Regions from separate parts of the Shinella zoogloeoides genome, predicted to be linked through region 2. Evidence: riboswitches for the same ligand, from Rfam matches in the RefSeq annotation. Region 2 holds a riboswitch; the other holds the start of a gene.
The links. A riboswitch is a leader RNA that binds a small molecule or an ion and turns the genes downstream of it on or off. The one in region 2 is predicted to bind S-adenosylmethionine.
Positions count from the first base shown of each region.

Region 1: another riboswitch for S-adenosylmethionine. It lies ahead of Q9316_RS01435 (O-succinylhomoserine sulfhydrylase); the one in region 2 lies ahead of metA (homoserine O-acetyltransferase MetA).

Region 1 covers NZ_CP132311.1:109,497-113,864, reverse strand. The annotation lists gene Q9316_RS01445 (LacI family DNA-binding transcriptional regulator) at 1-906, opposite strand, end outside; gene Q9316_RS01440 (2'-deoxycytidine 5'-triphosphate deaminase) at 1,010-2,116, opposite strand; SAM riboswitch at 2,196-2,274, shown strand; gene Q9316_RS01435 (O-succinylhomoserine sulfhydrylase) at 2,318-3,502, shown strand; gene apaG (Co2+/Mg2+ efflux protein ApaG) at 3,627-4,019, shown strand; gene Q9316_RS01425 (Hsp33 family molecular chaperone) at 4,037-4,368, opposite strand, start outside.
Region 2 covers NZ_CP132311.1:3,526,863-3,531,230, forward strand. The annotation lists gene Q9316_RS18325 (aldose epimerase family protein) at 1-995, opposite strand, end outside; gene Q9316_RS18330 (GNAT family N-acetyltransferase) at 1,092-1,544, opposite strand; gene metA (homoserine O-acetyltransferase MetA) at 1,547-2,470, opposite strand; SAM riboswitch at 2,529-2,606, opposite strand; gene Q9316_RS18340 (hypothetical protein) at 2,706-2,930, opposite strand; gene Q9316_RS18345 (ABC-F family ATP-binding cassette domain-containing protein) at 3,037-4,368, opposite strand, start outside.

The sequences.
Region 1 (4,368 bases), 550 kb from region 2:
GTGGATCGGCAGGAAATAGGTCGTGATGGGCGGGGCGAAATACTGGCTGACATTGAGATCGTCCGTCGCGTTGATGACGGCATCGCGGCCATGCACGATGCCGCGCGCATGGAAGCCGGAGAAGGCGCCCAGCGCCGAGGCTTCGTTGGCGCAGATATAGGCGGTCGGCGGGTCCGGACGCTCGGACATCGCCAGCACGCTCTCGCGGCCGAAGGCGGGGGTCAGGTGGCCGTGGGCGATGAGCGCCGGGTCGTAGGCAAGGCCCGCGGTTTCGAGGGCGCGGCGGTAAGCATCGAGACGGGTGATGGCATAGCTGAGTTCGGCGATCGGGTTGACGAGCGCGATGCGGCGGTGGCCGCGCTCGGCGAGGCGCGCGACGCAGAGGCGGATCATCTGCTCGTTGTCGGCATCGACGAAGGCGTGGGGAGCATTGTGGATCGTCGTGCCGTAGGTGACGAAGGGGAAATCCGCCTCCTGCATGATGCGCACGCGCGGATCGTCCGCCCGCGTGCCGGAAACGATGATGCCGTCCGCCTTCTTCAGCGAGACGATCTGGCGGATGGTGGCGAGGCTCTCCTCGAAACTGCGCACGGCATAGAGCGAGACGCGGTAGGGGCTGTCCTCCAGCGCCCAGGAGATGCCGCTGAGGAGCTGGGCGTATTCGACGCCTTCCCACTCGTTCTGCTTGGGGCCGGGCGCGGTCATGATGGCGGCGACCTGATAGGTCTTGCCGGTGCGCAGTTGCACGCCATGCATGTTGAGCTGGTAGCCGATGCGCTCGGCAGCGGCGACGACGACGGCGCGCGTTTCCGGCCGCACCTGCGGGCTGTCGTTCAGCGCCTTCGACACGGTGGCGATCGAGAGGCCGGTTTCCTGCGCGATGGTCTTGATCGTCGGTCTTTGCATCGCGTCCCGCGCCTGTCTTTCCCGGCGATCCCGCGCGCAGGCTATCAAACGTTTACCGCATGATAAAAACGTTTAATTTCGTTGTAAAGGGTGAAACGCGGTATCAGCCGGCGCGGAAATGCTTGGAGAGCTTGAGGCCCTGCGCCTGATAGTTGGAGCCGAGGCCGGAACCGTAGAGGCCTTCGGGCGCGTCCAGCATGTGCTCGTAGATCAGGCGGCCGACGATCTGGCCATGATCGAGAATGAAGGGCACTTCGTGGCTGCGCACTTCCAGCACCGCGCGGCTGCCGGAGCCGCCGGCCGGCGCATGGCCGAAACCGGGATCGAAGAAGCCGGCATAGTGCACGCGGAATTCGCCGACGAGCGGGTCGAAGGGCGTCATCTCCGCCGCATAGCGCGGCGGCACATGCACGGCCTCGCGCGAGACGAGGATGTAGAACTCGTCCGGATCGAGGATCAGCTCGTTGCGGCCGCGGCTGAACAGCGGCTCCCAGAAATCGAAGATGTCGTGCTGGTTCTTGCGGTCGACATCGACGACGGCGGTGTGGTGCTTGCCGCGATAGCCGATCAGGCCCTCCGGCCCGGTGCCCTTGAGGTCGATGGACAGCGCGATGCCGCCGCCCGAAACGTTCGGCGTCTCGCTGGCGACCAGTGTGTCGCTGCCGTGCAGGGCGAGCAGTTCGCTCTCGCCGAGCAGCGCATTGCCCTTGCGGAACCGGATCTGCGACAGGCGCGAGCCGCGGCGCACCACGATGGGGAAGGTGCGCGGCGAGATTTCGAGATAAAGCGGGCCGCAATAGCCGGCGGGGATCTTGTCGAATTCCTGCGCGCGATCGGTGATGACGCGGGTGAAGATGTCGAGGCGGCCAGTGGAGCTCTTGGGGTTGGCAGAGGCGGCAAGTTCCGGCGGCAGGTCGAGGCTTTCCATCAGCGGCACGATATAGACGCAGCCCGTCTCCAGCACCGCGCCCTCGGAAAGGTCGATGACATGCAGCTTCAACCGGTCGAGCTTGTCGGCAACGAGGTTCGACGGGCCCGGAAGGAAGCTGGCGCGCACGCGGAAGGCCCTTGCGCCGAGGCGCAGGTCCAGGCTGGCCGGCTGGATCTGGTCTTCGTCGAGCAGCGCCTCGCTTTTCAGCCTGCCGCCGTCGAACAAGCCGCGAATGGCGCTGTCCGCCAAAATACCCGTGCTGCGCGTCGCAGAAGCCATGGTCTCATCGTCCCGTCAGAAGCCCCGCACAAAACCAAATGCCGGCAATTGACGCAAGCGCGGCCGCGCAGTATTAGCAGGGTTATCCCGTGGTGATTTGGCCGGCCGGCTTGCAGCCACGTAAAACAAGTAGCTAAAAAGGCCGGGTTTCGAACCGGCCTGCTTTTGCGGCCGGTTTTTTTGTTTGAAGGCGACGATCACATGAGCAAGTCCTGGCGCCCGGCCACCCAACTCGTTCACGGCGGAACCACCCGCTCCCAGCACGGCGAAACCGCCGAGGCGATCTTCCTGACCCAGGGTTTCGTCTATGACACGTCGGCTGCGGCCGAAGCCCGCTTCAAGGGCGAGACGGACGGCTTCATCTACGCCCGCTACGGCAGCCCGACCAACGACATGTTCGAAAAGCGCATGTGCATGCTGGAAGGCGCCGAGGATGCCCGCGCGACGGCCTCCGGCATGGCCGCCGTCTCCGCCGCGATCCTCTGCCAGCTCAAGGCCGGTGACCATATCGTCGCCGCCCGCGCCCTCTTCGGCTCCTGCCGTTGGGTGGTCGAGACGCTGGCGCCGAAATACGGCATCGAATGCACGCTGGTCGACGGCCGCGACCTCGCCAACTGGGAAAAGGCCATCCGGAAGAACACCAAGGTGTTCTTCCTCGAAAGCCCGACCAACCCGACGCTCGAGGTCATCGACATCGCCGGCGTGGCGAAGCTCGCCAACCAGATCGGCGCCAAGGTCGTCGTCGACAACGTCTTCGCGACCCCGCTCTTCCAGAAGCCGCTGGAACTCGGCGCGCATGTCGTCGTCTATTCCGCCACCAAGCATATCGACGGCCAGGGCCGCTGCCTCGGCGGCGTGGTGCTGTCCGACAAAGAGTGGATCGACGAGAACCTGCACGACTACTTCCGCCACACCGGCCCGGCCATGTCGCCGTTCAACGCCTGGACGCTGCTGAAGGGCATCGAGACGCTGCCGCTGCGCGTCAAGCAGCAGACGGAGAATGCAAGCCGCATCGCCGACTTCCTCGCGGACCAGAAGCAGATCGCCCGCGTGATCTATCCGGGCCGCAAGGACCACCCGCAGGCCGATATTATCGCCAAGCAGATGACGGGCGGCTCGACGCTGGTCTGCTTCGACCTGAAGGGCGGCAAGGACGCGGCCTTCGCGCTGCAGGACGCGCTCGACGTCGTGAAGATCTCCAACAATCTCGGCGACGCCAAGAGCCTGATCACCCACCCGGCGACGACGACGCACAAGAACCTGACGGACGAGGCCCGCGCGGAGCTCGGCATCTCGGCCGGCACGGTGCGTTTCTCCGCCGGGATCGAGGACAGCGAAGACCTGCTCGAGGATTTTGCGCGGGCGCTTTCCAAGATCGGCGCGTGACCTCGCGCCATTAAGGTAAACAACAGGAAGGCGCCGTCCGACGAGGCCGGCGCCTTCTTTGCGTATCCTTGACGAAACCACATTCGTGTAGAATAGCATGAGCTAATCAGTTCAAGGCTTGCCAATGTATCGTGCGCTGACCCACGACATCGAAGTGACCGTAGAGCCATACTATCTGGCCGATCAGTCCGACCCAGACGACAGCCGCTATGTCTGGGGATACCGGGTCGTCATCTCGAACCATTCCGATGTCGCCGTACGGCTGGTGACGCGCTACTGGAACATCACCGACCAGAACGGCCAGGTGGACGAGGTCAACGGACCGGGCGTCATCGGCGAGCAGCCGGTGCTGCGCCCCGGCGATACCTATGAATATTCCTCGGGCTGCCCGCTCGAAACGCCTTCCGGCATCATGTTCGGCCGCTACCGGATGGAAGCGGAGAATGGCGAAGCCTTCGACGTCGCCATTCCCGCCTTCTCGCTGGACACACCGGGCCAGGTTCGGGTTCTAAACTGAGGGCGACAGGCGCCCTCTTACTGCGGCAGGACTTCCGACGCCTCGAAGCGGTAGGTGGTCGAGCAGAACTCGCAGGTGACCGCGATCTCGCCCTTTTCGTCCGCCGTGTGCGCGATGTCGTCGGCGCTGAGGCCGGCCAGCACGCCTTTCAGCTTCTCGCGCGAGCAGGAGCAGCGGTCGAAGACCCGCTGCGGCTGGTAGACGCGCACGCCGCGCTCGTGGAAGAGCCGGAACAGCAGCCGCTCGGTGCCGACATTCGGATCCGTCAGCTCGTCGGCGTCGATTGTCTCGACCATCGTCTTGGCTTCCGCCCAGTTGTCGTCGTCATCGATCTTGTGGCCGGCCTCCT
Region 2 (4,368 bases):
TCGGTTTCCTGCCGCAGCGTCTCGCCGGGCCGCAGCACCGCCGAGGGGAAACCGGCATGGTTGACGGCATCCGGCCAGACCTGTGTTTCCAGGCAGAAGCCGGCGAACGGGCCGTAGCGGCGACCGCCGAGCCCGGCAACGGGCACGTTCACATAGGCCCCGGTATAAAGCTGGACGCCCGGCTCGGTGGTCAGCACGTCCAAAGAGACACCCGAAAGCGGGCTGCGCACCTCGCCCACCAGCCGCTTGGCCCGCCGCTCGGTCGACAGGCAGAAATTATGGTCGAAGGCGACACCCCCGGCCTCCGTCTGCCGGCGCAGGGAGGTCCAGCCGGTGAGGTCAAAGGGCGCGCCGGCGACCGGGCGGATGTCGCCGGTCGGGATCAGCGCCTCGTCGACCGGCAGGTAATGATCGGCCACTAGGCGGATCTCGTGGTCGAGGGCGTCGGGACCGCCGTCGAGGTTGAAATAGCTGTGCTGGCAGAGGTTGACGGGGGTCGGCGCATCGGTCGTTGCCGTATAGACGACCGAAAGCACGCCGTCGCCGGACAGGCGGTAGGTGCAGGTGATGACGCAATTGCCGGGATAGCCGGCACGGCCGGCCGGGTCGGTCAGCGTCAGCGTGACGAAGTCGGCCCCCTGGTCCGCGACGCGCCAGTTCCGCTGACCGATGCCGTCGCTGCCGCCGTGCAGATGCGTGACGCCGCGCTCGTTGCGCTCGAGCTGGTAGGCGGTGCCGTCGAGGGTGAACCGGCCGCCGGCGATGCGGTTGGCGCAGCGCCCCGGCGTCGCGCCGAAATAGGGAGAGTGGTCGAGATAGGACGGAAGATCCTCGAAACCGAGCACGAGCGGGGCGTCATGGCCTTCTAGCCGCAGGTCCTGGATGACCGTGCCCCAGGTCAGCACATGGGCCGTCAGCCCGCCGCCGGCGATCGCGATGCGCTCGACGGCCTCGCCGGAGGGAAGGTGCCCGAAGATTTCATTGCCTGCACCCACGCCCGCGTCTCCTGCACCATTCCCGTCGTGAGCCGCAACCTGCTGCGATTCCCGCCCATCCGCAACCTGAAAAATCATACTTTTTAGGAAACCGCGTCAGAGGTTCTTCTGGTAGACGATGAAGGGCGTCTTCTCCGCGATGCGGTCGTAGAGCGTCCGGGCGGTGGCGTTGAACTCCTGCGTCATCCAGTAGACCTCCGGCGCACCGGCTTCCTTCGCCTTGGCATAAACGCCCTCGATCAGCGCCCGGCCGATGCCGGTGCCGCGCACGTCGGGGTCGGCATAGAGATCCTGCAGGTAGCAGATGCTGTTTATCGTCCAGCAGGAGCGGTGGAAGAGATAGTGCGCAAGGCCGACGGGCTTGCCGTCGAGCGTGGCGAGGAGACCGCGATATTCGCCCTCGGTCGCTTCGCCCGCCAGCCGGGCGAAGGTGCTCGCAAAGATCTCTTCCGGCAGGACCGTCTCGTAGAAGGCGAGATAGGCCGTCCACAGGCGCCGCCACTCGCCTTCATCATCCTTGTGCAGGGGGCGAACGACGACACGGCTCATGATCAGGCTCCCGTTCCGATTTTTTCGAGGTCATAGGGCGTGGTCTGGTAGATCTCGTTGATCCAGTTGCCGAAGAGCAGATGCGCATGGCCGCGCCAGCGGTTCTGCGGCGGCAGCGAGGGATCGTTGTGCGGGAAATAGTTCTTCGGCAGCTTGATCGGCACGCCGGCCGAGACGTCGCGGAAATATTCATCGGCGAGCGACGTCGAATCGTATTCCACATGGTTGAAGATATAGAGCCGGCTTCTGGACTTGTCCTGCACCAGGCAGACCCCCGTTTCATCCGATTCCAGCAGTATATCAAGCTCCGGCACGGCGCGGATATCCTCCGTGCGGATTTCCGTCCAGCGCGAGACGGGAACCTCGAAATTGTCGGAGAAACCGTTGAGGAAGACGGAGGAGGGCTTGCGGTTGTGGTGGCGATAGACGCCGAACGCCTTTTCCTCCAGCGTGTGCTTCGGCACGCCGTGGAAATGGTAGATCGCCGCCATGGCGCCCCAGCAGACATTCAGCGTCGAATGCACGTTGGTCTCGGTCCAGTCGAGGATCTGCTTCATCTCGTCCCAATAGGTGACGTCCTCGTAGTCGAGGGTTTCCACCGGCGCGCCGGTGATGATGAAGCCGTCGAACTTGCGGTGCCGCACCTCTTCCCAGGTGTCGTAGAAGGCCAGCAGATGCTCTGCCGACGTGTTCTTGGCGCGGTGGCCGCCGACGCGCACCAGCGACAGCTCGACCTGCAGCGGCGATGCGCCGACGAGGCGCGCCATCTGTACTTCCGTCTTGATCTTGTTCGGCATGAGATTGAGCAGCCCGATCTGCAGCGGGCGGATATCCTGCCGGATCGCCACCGTCTCGGTCATCACCCGCACGCCCTCGTGAACGAGGGTTTCGAAGGCGGGGAGCGTATCGGGAATCTTGATGGGCATGTCACACTCGATCGAAAACAAAAACCGGCCGCAACGACGTCGCAACCGGTCCACGTAAGGTTTTCCTCGCGCGGCCCTTTAGCGACTTGTTTAACGTGGCTGCAAGCCGGCCGGCCAAATCACCACGAGCAGTCTAAATAGCGTTCCTGCGAGCGCGAATCAATCCACCCCGAAAGCGACAGGACCCGGATGCGGCGGGCATCCGGGTCCTGCTGTTTTTGCGAAGCGGCGCGGCTCAGTAGTAGTTGTAGTGCTTCTTCTTGAAGAAGATCTTCACGCCGTAATGGCCGCCATAGTGCTTCTTGAAATGCTTTTTGTAGCCGTAGTGCTTGTAAACGTGGCTCTTGTGGCCATAGCCGTAGGACTTGTGGCCGTAGCCGTAGTGGCCGGCCTGGGAAGGAGCGGCGAAGGAAACGGCGGCGACGACGGCAACGACGGCGGAAATGATGAACTTGCGCATGGGACTCTCCTGATCTCTTTCGGTTGCAGGATGAGTTCCTCTCATCCAGTGACCCGACTTTCCCATGATGCCGCGGCCGGCGCTGTTCCGGGGGGAACAGGCCCCTTCAGCCCTCCAGTTCCTCCCGCAGCATTTCCAGCTCCAGCCATTCCTCTTCCATCTTCGTCAGGCTGTCGCGCAGCTTCTCCATTTCGGCGGCGAGCCTGTTGAAGGTCGCGGGGTCCTTGGTGAAGAGGGCGGGATCGGCCATCTTCGCCTCGCGGGCGGCGATCTCCTTCTCCGCCTTGTCCATCTCCTTCGGCAGGTTTTCGAGCGCAAACTTCTGCTTGAAGGAGAGCTTTGCCTTGCCCTTGCCTTCCGCGGGCGCAGCGGCGGCGGGGCCGGCCGTCTTCGCCTTTTCGGCCTTCTCCGCCTTGCGCTTTTCCTCGATGGCGCCGCGGCGCTGGGCCATCATGTCGGTATAGCCGCCGGCATATTCGATCCAGCGGCCATCCGGGTTTTCCGGATCGGCCGGCGCGATGGTCGAGGTGACGGTACGGTCGAGGAAGTCGCGGTCGTGGCTGACGAGCAGGACGGTGCCGGCAAAGCCTGCGACGATCTCCTGGAGGAGATCCAGCGTCTCGATGTCGAGGTCGTTGGTCGGCTCGTCGAGGATCAGCAGGTTCGTCGGGCGCGACAGGATACGCGCCAGCATCAGCCGGGCGCGCTCGCCGCCCGAGAGGTTGCGGATCGGCGTGCGGGCCTGCTCCGGCTGGAAGAGGAATTCCTTCATGTAGCCGGTGACGTGGCGCTGCTCGCCGTTGACGAGCAGCGTCTCGCCGCGCCCGTCGGTGAGGTAGTGGGCGAGCGTGTCGTCGAGGTTCAGGTCCTCGCGGCGCTGGTCGAGCGTGGCGATTTCCAGATTGGTGCCGAGCTTCACCGTGCCGCTGTCGGGCTCGAGCTGGCCGGTCAGCATCTTCAGGAGCGTCGTCTTGCCGGCGCCGTTCGGGCCGACGAGGCCGATGCAGTCGCCGCGATGCACGCGGATCGAGAACGGCGCGACGATGGTGCGCTCGCCGTAGCTCTTGACGATCTTCTCCGCCTCGATGACCAGCTTGCCGGATTCCTGCGCGTCGGAAGCGCTGGCCTGCACCGAGCCCTGCGGCCCCTTGTGGCCGCGATAGCGCGCGCGCAGGTCGTGCAGCGCGCCCAGACGGCGCATGTTGCGCTTGCGCCGGGCCGTCACGCCGTAACGCAGCCAGTGCTCCTCGCGCTCGATGGCCTTGCCGAGCTTGTGCTGCTCCAGTTCCTCGGCTTCCAGCACTTCGTCGCGCCAGGCTTCGAAATGGGCAAAGCCCCGGTTGAGGCGGCGCGACTGGCCGCGATCGAGCCAGACGGTGGCGTTGGAGACCTTTTCGAGGAAGCGGCGGTCGTGCGAGATGACGACGAGGGCCGAACG